Regions from separate parts of the Ruegeria sp. CF1 genome, predicted to be linked through region 1. Evidence: riboswitches for the same ligand, from Rfam matches in the RefSeq annotation. Region 1 holds a riboswitch; the other holds the start of a gene.
What was found. A riboswitch is a leader RNA that binds a small molecule or an ion and turns the genes downstream of it on or off. The one in region 1 is predicted to bind S-adenosylmethionine.
Positions count from the first base shown of each region.

Region 1 (4,927 bases):
TGGCGTCGCCAAGCACCCCATGGGCGTAGCGTGTTGTTGGTTCCGTGAAGCGAGCAGATACTTTGGTTTCGCCGCTGGCTGCGGGCATATTCCCCGTTAGCCAAATGCAAACCATCAGAACAGCGCCGCGCGCCCGACGGTGCCAAAGGCGGTTGGGCTGGCGCGGCGCATCAGGGTGCATCAGATCTGCTTTTCGGGCATCTGCACAACCAGACCATCAAGCGCGTCGGTGACCTTGATCTGGCAGGTCAGGCGCGAGCGGGTCGGGTCGGGTTCATAGGCGAAGTCCAGCATGTCTTCTTCCATGTCGTCCTTGGCGGGGATTCTCTCGACCCAGTCAGGATGAATATAGACGTGGCAGGTTGAGCAGGCGCAGGCGCCGCCGCAATCGGCCTCGATGCCGGGGATGTTGTTGTCGCGGGCCCCTTCCATGACCGTCAGCCCGTTGGCGACGTCGACTGTATGTTCGGTACCGCTGTGCTCGACATAGGTGATCTTTGCCATTGCTTGCGTCTTCCTTTTGCGATGTTCGAGAGCTTTCTTAGTGAAGGGAATTAGGTGATTCCAGTGGCAATTGCGACTCTGGATGCCGTGTTTGGATTTTTGCGGCTTTGGTAAGGCTAAGTTTGCGTGCCTGGCGACGCGATTGCAGGGAAACACTGAGAAAACGAATTTGCCTGATGAGTGCTACCAGCGCCCGGACGCGCCCCCGCCACCAGATCGACCGCCGCCGAAACCGCCCCCGCCAGAGCTTTGGGAAACCTGAGGGATATAGTAGCTGGTTTCTTCAGCGTAATCGCATTTTAGGCATTCGATCCGGCGAATACCCGAACCGGCCCTCGTTGTACTTGCGGAGAGCGTGATGCGTCGCCTCTGGCGCAGACTGCGGTTCCCACATTTTGGGCAGGTTCGAAGTCGTACCAGACCATCACTTATGAAATTGCGGCCTTTGAGCATCATAATCATCATGGCAAAGAGGCCAAATATCCAGAGACCTAGATCATCATTTGTTTTCTTGGCGGGCGCGGCCTCGCCAGTGCGAAAAGGCTTTATGATCTGATCTATGATAGCCGTAGTGCCGGCCTTGATCCCGATTGCATAATTGTTTGCTTTGAAGGCCGGGAGGAATTGCGTGTCAACAATGCGTTCCGCGGCGTGATCCCAGTCGCGCCCATAGGCGGCGCCAAGCTCGATTCGCATAGCCCGGTCATCCCGTAAGACCATCACAAGCACACCATCGTTTCGAGAAGCGTCGCCGATCCCCCAGTGGTCAAAAAGCCCGGTGGCAAACTGTTCGAGCGTCAGACCGTCGGCATAGTCGCCTTGAGTGCGCAGTGTCAGGATGGTCATTTCGACCCCTGTCTCGCGTTTGAGCCCATCTAGTTGCTCAGCAAGTGCCTCCTCGTCCAACGGGCTGAGCAAATTGGCAAAGTCGTTGACGGTCGTGCTTTGATAGTCGGGATAAGTTTGCCCAAATGCAGTATTGGCCCAAATCATTAATAAGACGAAAACAATTCTCATGGCTGCCCGCGTGTTTTTCGGAAGCGTATCACCGAGCGACACGCTAGCAACCGGGATATGGCCCGACCCTGGAAGGTTGTGTGTCAAATGCCGATGATGGTTTTCGGTAACGATTACCGCCTGAACAATACCCCCTGCGACTGCCGGTCCCGATGATCCCCGCGCAGTTCTGCATGTAAGGCTCGGCCTGCCTGCACGCTGGGTCGGGCGCTCATCATGTCCAGCCAGCGGGTGAAATGCGGTTTGTCCTCAAGCACCTGTTGCTGGCCTTCCCATAGGCTGGCCCAGCCCCAGATCGACATGTCGGCGATGGAGTAGAAATCGCCGGCGACGTATTCGTTTTCGGCCAGCCTGCGGTCGAGCACGCCGTAGAGACGCCCGACCTCACTGCGATAGCGGTCTTTCGGATAGGAATGGTCTTGTGGCGGGTCTAGATGTGGAGCGTATTTAAGGAAGTGATGCGCTTGGCCGGCCATCGGGCCTACGCCGCCCATTTGCCACATCAGCCATTCCTCGACTGCGATCCTGTCACGTTCGGTATTGCCGTAGAATCGCCCGGTCTTGCGGGCGAGGTACATCAGGATCGCGCCGCTTTCGAACACCGAAATAGGCGCGCCGTCAGGGCCGTCCGGGTCGACGATGGCGGGCATGCGGTTATTGGGCGAGATCTTTAGAAACTCGGGATCGAACTGGTCGCCCTTGCCGATGTTGATTAAGTGGGTTTTGTAGGGCAGCTCCATCTCTTCCAGCGCGATGGACACTTTCCAGCCGTTGGGCGTGGGCCAGAAATAGAGATCAATCATGGGGCCTCCTTGAATTTGGGCGATCATGAAGCTTTCTGCACAAACGGCAAGAGCGCGCGTGGCTGTGTTACGAAAGCGTGACCGGTGATCAGTCGGGCTTGACGTGTTCCGGGGCGGGGCGTAAACGCATCTTCATTCATGTGGCGATTTGTTACCGGATTGCGGGCCACGTTAAACAACACCGCTAAAAGGTCAGGATGAAAGACCCCTTTCGCTTGGCCGCGTCTGGGGTTTTTTGTTTGCCTCCAATGCGGGGCTGAAAGGAATGAGATGAGCGAGAGCTGGAACAAACGCACCCAAGCCGTCCATGGCGGCATCCGTCGCAGTCAGTACAATGAGGTTTCTGAGTCGATCTTTCTGACGCAGGGGTTTGTCTACGATAACGCCGAGCAGGCCGAGGCCCGGTTTATCGAAAGCGGCCCGGATGAGTTCATCTATGCCCGCTACGGCAACCCCACCGTGTCGATGTTCGAGCAGCGTATCGCAGCTTTGGAAGGCGGCGAGGATGCGTTTGCCACCGCTTCAGGTATGGCCGCTGTGAACGGTGCGCTGACTTCGATGCTGCAGGCGGGCGACCATGTGGTTTCAGCCAAGGCGCTTTTTGGGTCCTGTCTGTATATCCTCGAAAACATCCTGACGCGTTATGGCGTTGAGGTGACCTTTGTAGACGGCACCGATCTGGACGCGTGGGAGGCCGCGATCCGGCCTGACACCAAGGCAGTGTTTTTTGAATCCATGTCGAACCCGACGCTTGAAGTGATCGACATCACGTCCGTGTCGAAGCTGGCCCATGCGGTGGGTGCGGTTGTAATCGTGGACAACGTGTTCTCGACACCCGTGTTCTCGCGCGCGATCGAACAGGGAGCCGACGTGGTGGTCTATTCGGCGACCAAGCATATCGACGGGCAGGGCCGGGCGCTGGGCGGCGTGATCATCGGCACCAAGGAATTCATCCGTGGCACGGTCGAGCCTTACATGAAGCACACCGGCGGTGCGCTTAGCCCGTTCAGCGCTTGGATCATGGTCAAAGGTCTTGAAACCATGGCCCTGCGCGTAAACGCGCAAGCCGATAGCGCGCAAACGATCGCAGAAGCTTTAGAAGGGCATTCTGCACTGGAGCGGACTCTGTATCCCGGGCTGAGAACCCATGCGCAAAACGCGTTGGTGCAAGAGCAGCTGGGCGGCAAGGGCGGTACGGTTCTATCGCTGGACATCAAGGGCGGCAAAGCGGCAGCGTTTGCGTTCCTGAATGCGCTGACGATCCCTGTGATCTCGAATAATTTAGGCGATGCCAAGTCGATCGCAACGCACCCGGCCACCACAACGCACCAGCGTCTGAGTGACGAACAACGCGATGAGTTGGGTATCACGCCGGGCCTGATCCGCCTTTCGGTTGGGCTTGAGGATGCCGGTGATTTGCTGGCGGATATCCAGCGCGCGCTAGACGTATCTCAGGGCTAGTGTTGCGCCGGGAATGCACCATCAGGCGGATGTGATCCGCCTGATCCGGCGCATTTGGTTGTAAAATGACGATTTCTTGCCTCGAATTTCGATCCGGACTGCTATTCCGCGCGTATCGTTCAGGACTGGTAATTAAACCTCGGTGGTATATAACCGTCGGCCTAGCAAGGGATCCGTGCCAATGAACATTCATCCGCGCGACATCAACGAGACACCCGATCACGATCAGGCCGCAGCGGCGCTCAAGGTGCTGCGCGAATGGGCGAAATCAGCCTCGGCGGCCGAGATCAGTCAACTGGACCCGGCCATTGCGCAGCTTGTCCCGGGGCTGTTGCCGTCAAACTATCCAGCCCTGTCGCGCGAATATCCCCACGAGTTTGAGGCGGATGCAGCCTACAAGGCCACATTGCCGGATCTGCAAAACGGTCCATCCAGCCTGATCCGGGGTTCGAAGCAGCAAATCCAGCATGTCGGCATCTCGAATTTCCGCCTGCCGATCCGGTTCCATCGCAAAAGCGGTGCCGAGCTGACACTTGAGACCTCGGTCACCGGGTCTGTCAGCCTTGAGGCCGAGAAGAAGGGCATCAACATGTCTCGGATCATGCGGTCCTTCTACAAGCACGCCGAGCGCACCTTTAGTTTTGAGGTGATGGAGGCAGCGCTGAACGACTATCTGACTGATCTGGATAGTTTGGATGCGCGCATACAGATGCGGTTTTCCTATCCCGATCGGATTGAGAGCCTGCGTTCGGGCTTGTCCGGATACCAATATTACGACATCGCGCTGGAACTGGTCGATCAAGGCGGAGAACGTCTGAAGATTATGCATCTGGACTATGTCTATTCGTCCACATGCCCCTGTTCATTGGAACTGAGCGAACACGCGCGCGCAACCCGCGGGCAGCTGGCGACGCCGCATTCCCAGCGCTCGGTGGCGCGGATTTCGGTGGTTATCGATTGCAACGCCGATTGTCTGTGGTTCGAAGATCTGATCGCGCTGTGCCGCCGCGCTGTGCCGACCGAAACTCAGGTGATGGTCAAGCGCGAAGATGAACAGGCCTTTGCCGAACTGAACGCGGCCAATCCCATATTCGTGGAAGATGCCGCGCGTCTGTTCTGCGCCGAGCTGCAGGCCGATCATC
Region 1 is NZ_JBQFRN010000001.1:946,969-951,895, reverse strand. It holds gene ACRZ96_RS04760 (FG-GAP repeat domain-containing protein) at 1-88, opposite strand, end outside; gene ACRZ96_RS04755 (2Fe-2S iron-sulfur cluster-binding protein) at 181-504, opposite strand; gene ACRZ96_RS04750 (TPM domain-containing protein) at 688-1,521, opposite strand; gene ACRZ96_RS04745 (glutathione S-transferase N-terminal domain-containing protein) at 1,635-2,324, opposite strand; SAM riboswitch at 2,455-2,532, shown strand; gene metZ (O-succinylhomoserine sulfhydrylase) at 2,595-3,785, shown strand; gene folE2 (GTP cyclohydrolase FolE2) at 3,967-4,927, shown strand, end outside.

Region 2 (4,927 bases), on a different contig from region 1:
GAAACCCAGATGCTAAAACATCCGACAAAGCAGTTTCATCCAAGTCTTCCGAAACAACGTCATATTTTGCGAGGTTCCCTATGTCGATTGCTTTAGGAATACTTGAAATTGGTTCAATTTGCCTTGTGTCGCCGACGACCAGTGCTTGCCTTGCCAACGCAAGAGACGGCGCTGCTATCTCAGGCAACACCTGTCCTGCTTCATCGATAATCAGTAAGTCGACAAAATCATACAGGTAGTCGTCGATGAACGTGTTGCCTCGCCTAGCGCGACAGGTCATTTTGCTTGGCAGAGTTGCGAAAGTCGCCACTGCACATGGTGTCAGCATCATTCGCCGTCGCCAACGCGGAACGACGGTTTTCCTTCCGGTGCGCTTCTGTTCCTTGTCGATGTCTGGGAGGACGTTCTCCATTTCGAGAAGCCAACGGCCTTCCCAATAATGTGTTGCGAGAAGAAACAGAGGAAATCGGATATTGCAATCAACAAAGCTATCAATCTCGTCAATATCCGCGTCCCTCAGCTCTGCGGATAACAACACTGCTGCTGACTGAAACTCCTTGGAAGCAGCCTTTGCCTCTTCGGTGATCGATGTTGCCCGTTTGAGGGAGTTTGCAGCGTCACTGACACCTGATTGTGCGTCAGATTTCATTTTCTGGATACTGCTTCCGGCGTCCGACAGGCTCGACAGCTGATCGGCGACTAGCTCAAATCCCGCTCCTCGAATAACGGCCCTTGCTGCTGCCATGCGTTTCCGTCTCACAGATGGCAAGAACGAGAATATGGCCAACAGAGCCGGTTCATTCGCGACGTGACTGTCCCATCGATTGAGCAGCTCTTGAGTTTTTGTTAAATCGTTTTGCTTGTCATTTAAGTGTTTCTCTAACTCTTCCAGCTTCTCTTCGGGTTCGTCGCCTAGATCTTTTGCCACCGTTTCGCGCGCTTTTTCCCACCGCGCAAGAGTTTCATCGAGGTTGGCCATCTTTGCTGCCAGCGATTTAATGCGTTCATGCAACCGCTCATTTACATCTTCGACCTCATCTATTCCTTCATCGTTGAATGCGTCGCGTGCTTTTGAAAGGAAGGCCTCTTTCGCTTCCGAAACGAACGCGTGAGTTTCCAGCGTTTTGATAAACGTCTCTGTTTGGTAAATCTTTGATGCTTCCTCTTCGCGAGCGGCTGAAGACAAAAACAGACCGAAACTCCGAATTCCCGGCAACCAACGTCCAGCAAACGGGCCAGTCCCAATTGCGTAGTCTTTCCCGAATGCGTCGATAATGTTTGTGACCGCTTGATTGTTGGCGGAAGCAGCGATGATTACTGGTGGCTCGCTCTTCTCCAAAGCCGCCTTAACCCAAGCACTAGCGATAGCCGAAAGAAGCAACGTTGTTTTGCCCGTCCCCGGAGGACCATTCACTGCAGTAATTTCGCCATGCTCCGCTTTAGCAAGGTGAGCCAACACGTCCCGTTGGTTTCTTGCTGTTGGGAACCTGTCGTTCGAGTGCCCCAAACGCTCAGACAAGCTATAAGGTTGTGGCAGAGAAGGCGACAATGGACGTGGAGAAACACGCGCATAATTTCGCATTAGAGATGGAACATCGTCACTGTCCACAAGGTCATCGTAAAGCGACAGAATACCGCGAACCATCGCCGAAGCGTTATCCGCAACTTCGAAAAACCCCGGGCTGCGTTCAGTGAATTCTGTGGTTTTGTCAAACCAATCGCCTGAAACTTCTTCGAGCAGTTGTTCAACAAATTTCAGATAGCGGGTCCAGCCTTCAGCATGTGCCTCAATTGAATGTTCTTCTCCAAATCCACCATTAGCCAAAAATCCATCCTGTTGTTCTACGGTGCCGATTGACAGCGCCCCACTAGTCAAAGGTTCTAGAAGATCGCGTGGGATAAGTGTTCGCCCTGGCAAAATGTAACCCGCTCGCGTCACGTTCGCTTCGGTAACAATAGGCGCAATAACATCTGGCAAGCCGTCTTGCCGCGCTGTGCCATGGCTAAGCTCTCGTGCGTAAACCCGTGGCCAAAGCCGGATTGGCACTAAACCTTCGTTTTCGTTTCGATCATCGAAAAGCTCTTGCGATTGCCTTGGGGGCAGCCGACCAGCTTCCAGCGACTGGATACTGAGCCGCATATTTCGCCGTAGTTCATTTACCCGGAAACGCCCCTTTCCAAACACGCTGTCGGAGACACTTGCCCTCCAATACTTGAGGAGGCTCTTTGACGTCTGAAGGTTAGAGGCAAGACTGTCTACGGGCATAATCTGAACCGGAATTCATAGTTTCGAGTTTCTGATAAAAGATTGGAGTGCAAATTTTGAGGCAAGGACTATTTCCAATAACGACATATGAACGGTGCCCCACACACGCTTTTGATTTCACGCCATATAATTGGGAAAACTTGCCAGTTCTGGCATCGTTTACAAAGTGCGAAGTCGTCGACCCTTAGCGATATTCAACGACAGCGAGTGAATACTGCGAGAACGCAGATAGCAACTGTGGGCAAACCTAATCTTTCCAGTGGCCGGTCTCGACGCGGAGTAGACCTGTAGCAGATTGTTGTCACCCGGCATTGTATCTGCGGCCCTTCGTATTTAGGGGAGCCTTGTAGGGAACCCCGTTTCCCAAATTCCAAAGCATGAAGAGTGCCAGGCAATCCCGTCTGGCCGCCAACCGGTTCTCCACCGGTGGTTTCCGCACGTTGCGGCATGCGCTCATTTGAGAAGGAGATCAACAATGGTTGACATTAACACACTGCCCGGATGGTCTGAGCCAATCCCGTGGGGCCAAGACCGTGACCCACATGCTAAACCCGACAACATCAAACCCGAGACATGGGTTCGGTCCGACCTGATCGTGAGACCTGAGAAGGTAAGCGTTGCCCAAGATATGGGTTACCCGACCTTCTACTCGGATCAAATCTGGCGTGTTCAAGACGGTGAGAGTTTCGTTCTGGATTGCCCCGATGCCTACGCCACCCACACCGTTGCGTCTTACTACCGGCTCTGGGCAGGCGAACTACCTGATGAGGTCGAAGACGACACTGACGCCCCGATCTCTGACGAGCTTTCAGAGGAAGAACTGCTGCGTGCTCTTATCGACGCCCAAGCCCACATCGAAGGAGCCCCGGTATGAGTATTCACATGGCAGGCTCCGGCGAGGAGCACATCATCGATCCAGCACAGGCAGATCAGGACGACGAACTGGCCAAGGCTCTTACACAGTCAGACCTGCAACGCCGCCGTCACGATCTCAATGCTATCCGACAAATCCACCGGGTGGCCGAGGCTTACAATCGAACCGTCTACGGTATCGGTGGTCATGACATCGACATTGATCCGCGTGCGGTGTCCGAGCGCCAGTGGCGTTGTGTTCTAAAGCTGGCAGCGACGTTCATTCAGAGCGACGGCACCATGACCCCAGCGCAGGTGCGTCACGAGTGGGTGATCCACATGGCGCAGGAGGATACGCTGCGATACCTCAACGACGACCTGCTTGTTCCGTTCGAGGAATTGGATGCGCGAGGCCAACTGATGGAGCGTGCTGGTACCGAGGCGATGCGTCGGGCGATGAACCCTCCACTGATCATAGAAGACTATACAGTGCTAACGGAGGAGGCTTTGCTGTATCAGATGCACGCGAATGACGATCAGGTTGCTGCAGGCGAGTTGGCTCGGCGTCGGGCGCTGGCAGAACTGATGAGAAGATGAATTTACTCGGCAAGGGTGTTGTCGATCAAGTTGCACCTTCTGCCAGCCCGGGAGCGCGGTCTGGCGCGCGATAGCAGAGGCAATGGTCTACTATAAGCCAATCGGGCAGGCTTTTTACTATCTTCACCGCCTCGGCATGCTCAGCGGGCGTTTCTGGCGGTACAACGCCGATTACCGCTGCCGCCGGAATCAGGTCCTCGCCTAACTCCCCCATGTCAATCCGGACGAAACCACCCTCACAGGTCTCCGTCACCTTGCCCACGCCCAAAACACAGTTGTGGGTCGAGGTCACAGCGCCGGTGTCTTCATGAATGCCGGTTAGCGATCCGGCCTCGATATCCGCAAACAGAACGGTCTGCCCCAATCGCAGATCTTTCTGCCAGTCGAGGACCATGGACTCGATGTGTTTGCGCACATCCTTTGTCAGAAGGCACAGGTGATCGGCAATCGAAAGCGCGAGACCTGGTTCTATCAAGAATCCGAAATGCATAGCTTCACCCTAAATCGCACGGTTGCGACCTCCAACATTGCGGTTGCGGGTGCATTCATACGCAGCTATTTAGGGGATATGCAGGGGACAACTGGACCCGCTGGCCGAAAGGGCCAATGAAACAAGGCTATTTGAGGATGGTTTGGTGGAGCCTAGGGGAGTCGAACCCCTGACCTCTTGCATGCCATGCAAGCGCTCTCCCAACTGAGCTAAGGCCCCATACAGGTACCGTCGTAACGGTGGACGGACGTTTATGAGACGCCGTCGATGAGTGCAAGTCCTAAAATCGGAATCCGCAAAAAATTCAGACCGACTTCGCAGGCCGGGTCGAGGCGGCGGGGCCGCCTCGGGATCCATCAGTTTTCGTCTTCTGACGACATGTCCTTTATATCGTCTAGTGAAACGTTGTCGCCGTCGTCATCGTCGTCCAGCAGATCGTCATCCAATTCGACATCGACATTATCGTCATCATCCAAAACGATGTCTTCGTCCGACGACGCTTCGCGCGCCTTGACCGATGCGGCATCTTCAGCATCCGCGGCGATCATCCGGCTTTTTCCGGTATCCAGCTCCACGACCTCGCCCGTATAGGGGCTGACGATCGGGTCCTTGTTCAGGTCGTAAAACCGTTTGCCGGTTGTCGGGCAGACACGTTTTACGCCCCATTCTTCCTTGGGCATATCAAATCCCCTTGATATCAGGTGAATCTCATCAATGATTCA
Region 2 is NZ_JBQFRN010000015.1:27,126-32,052, reverse strand. It holds gene ACRZ96_RS19415 (AAA domain-containing protein) at 1-1,978, opposite strand, end outside; SAM-I-IV-variant riboswitch at 2,637-2,744, shown strand; gene ACRZ96_RS19410 (hypothetical protein) at 2,742-3,140, shown strand; gene ACRZ96_RS19405 (hypothetical protein) at 3,137-3,715, shown strand; gene ACRZ96_RS19400 (hypothetical protein) at 3,741-4,205, opposite strand; tRNA gene ACRZ96_RS19395 (tRNA-Ala) at 4,349-4,424, opposite strand; gene ACRZ96_RS19390 (TIGR02300 family protein) at 4,562-4,885, opposite strand.
Region 2: linked by a shared signal. The riboswitch ahead of ACRZ96_RS19410 (hypothetical protein) and the one ahead of metZ (O-succinylhomoserine sulfhydrylase) in region 1 are both predicted to bind S-adenosylmethionine.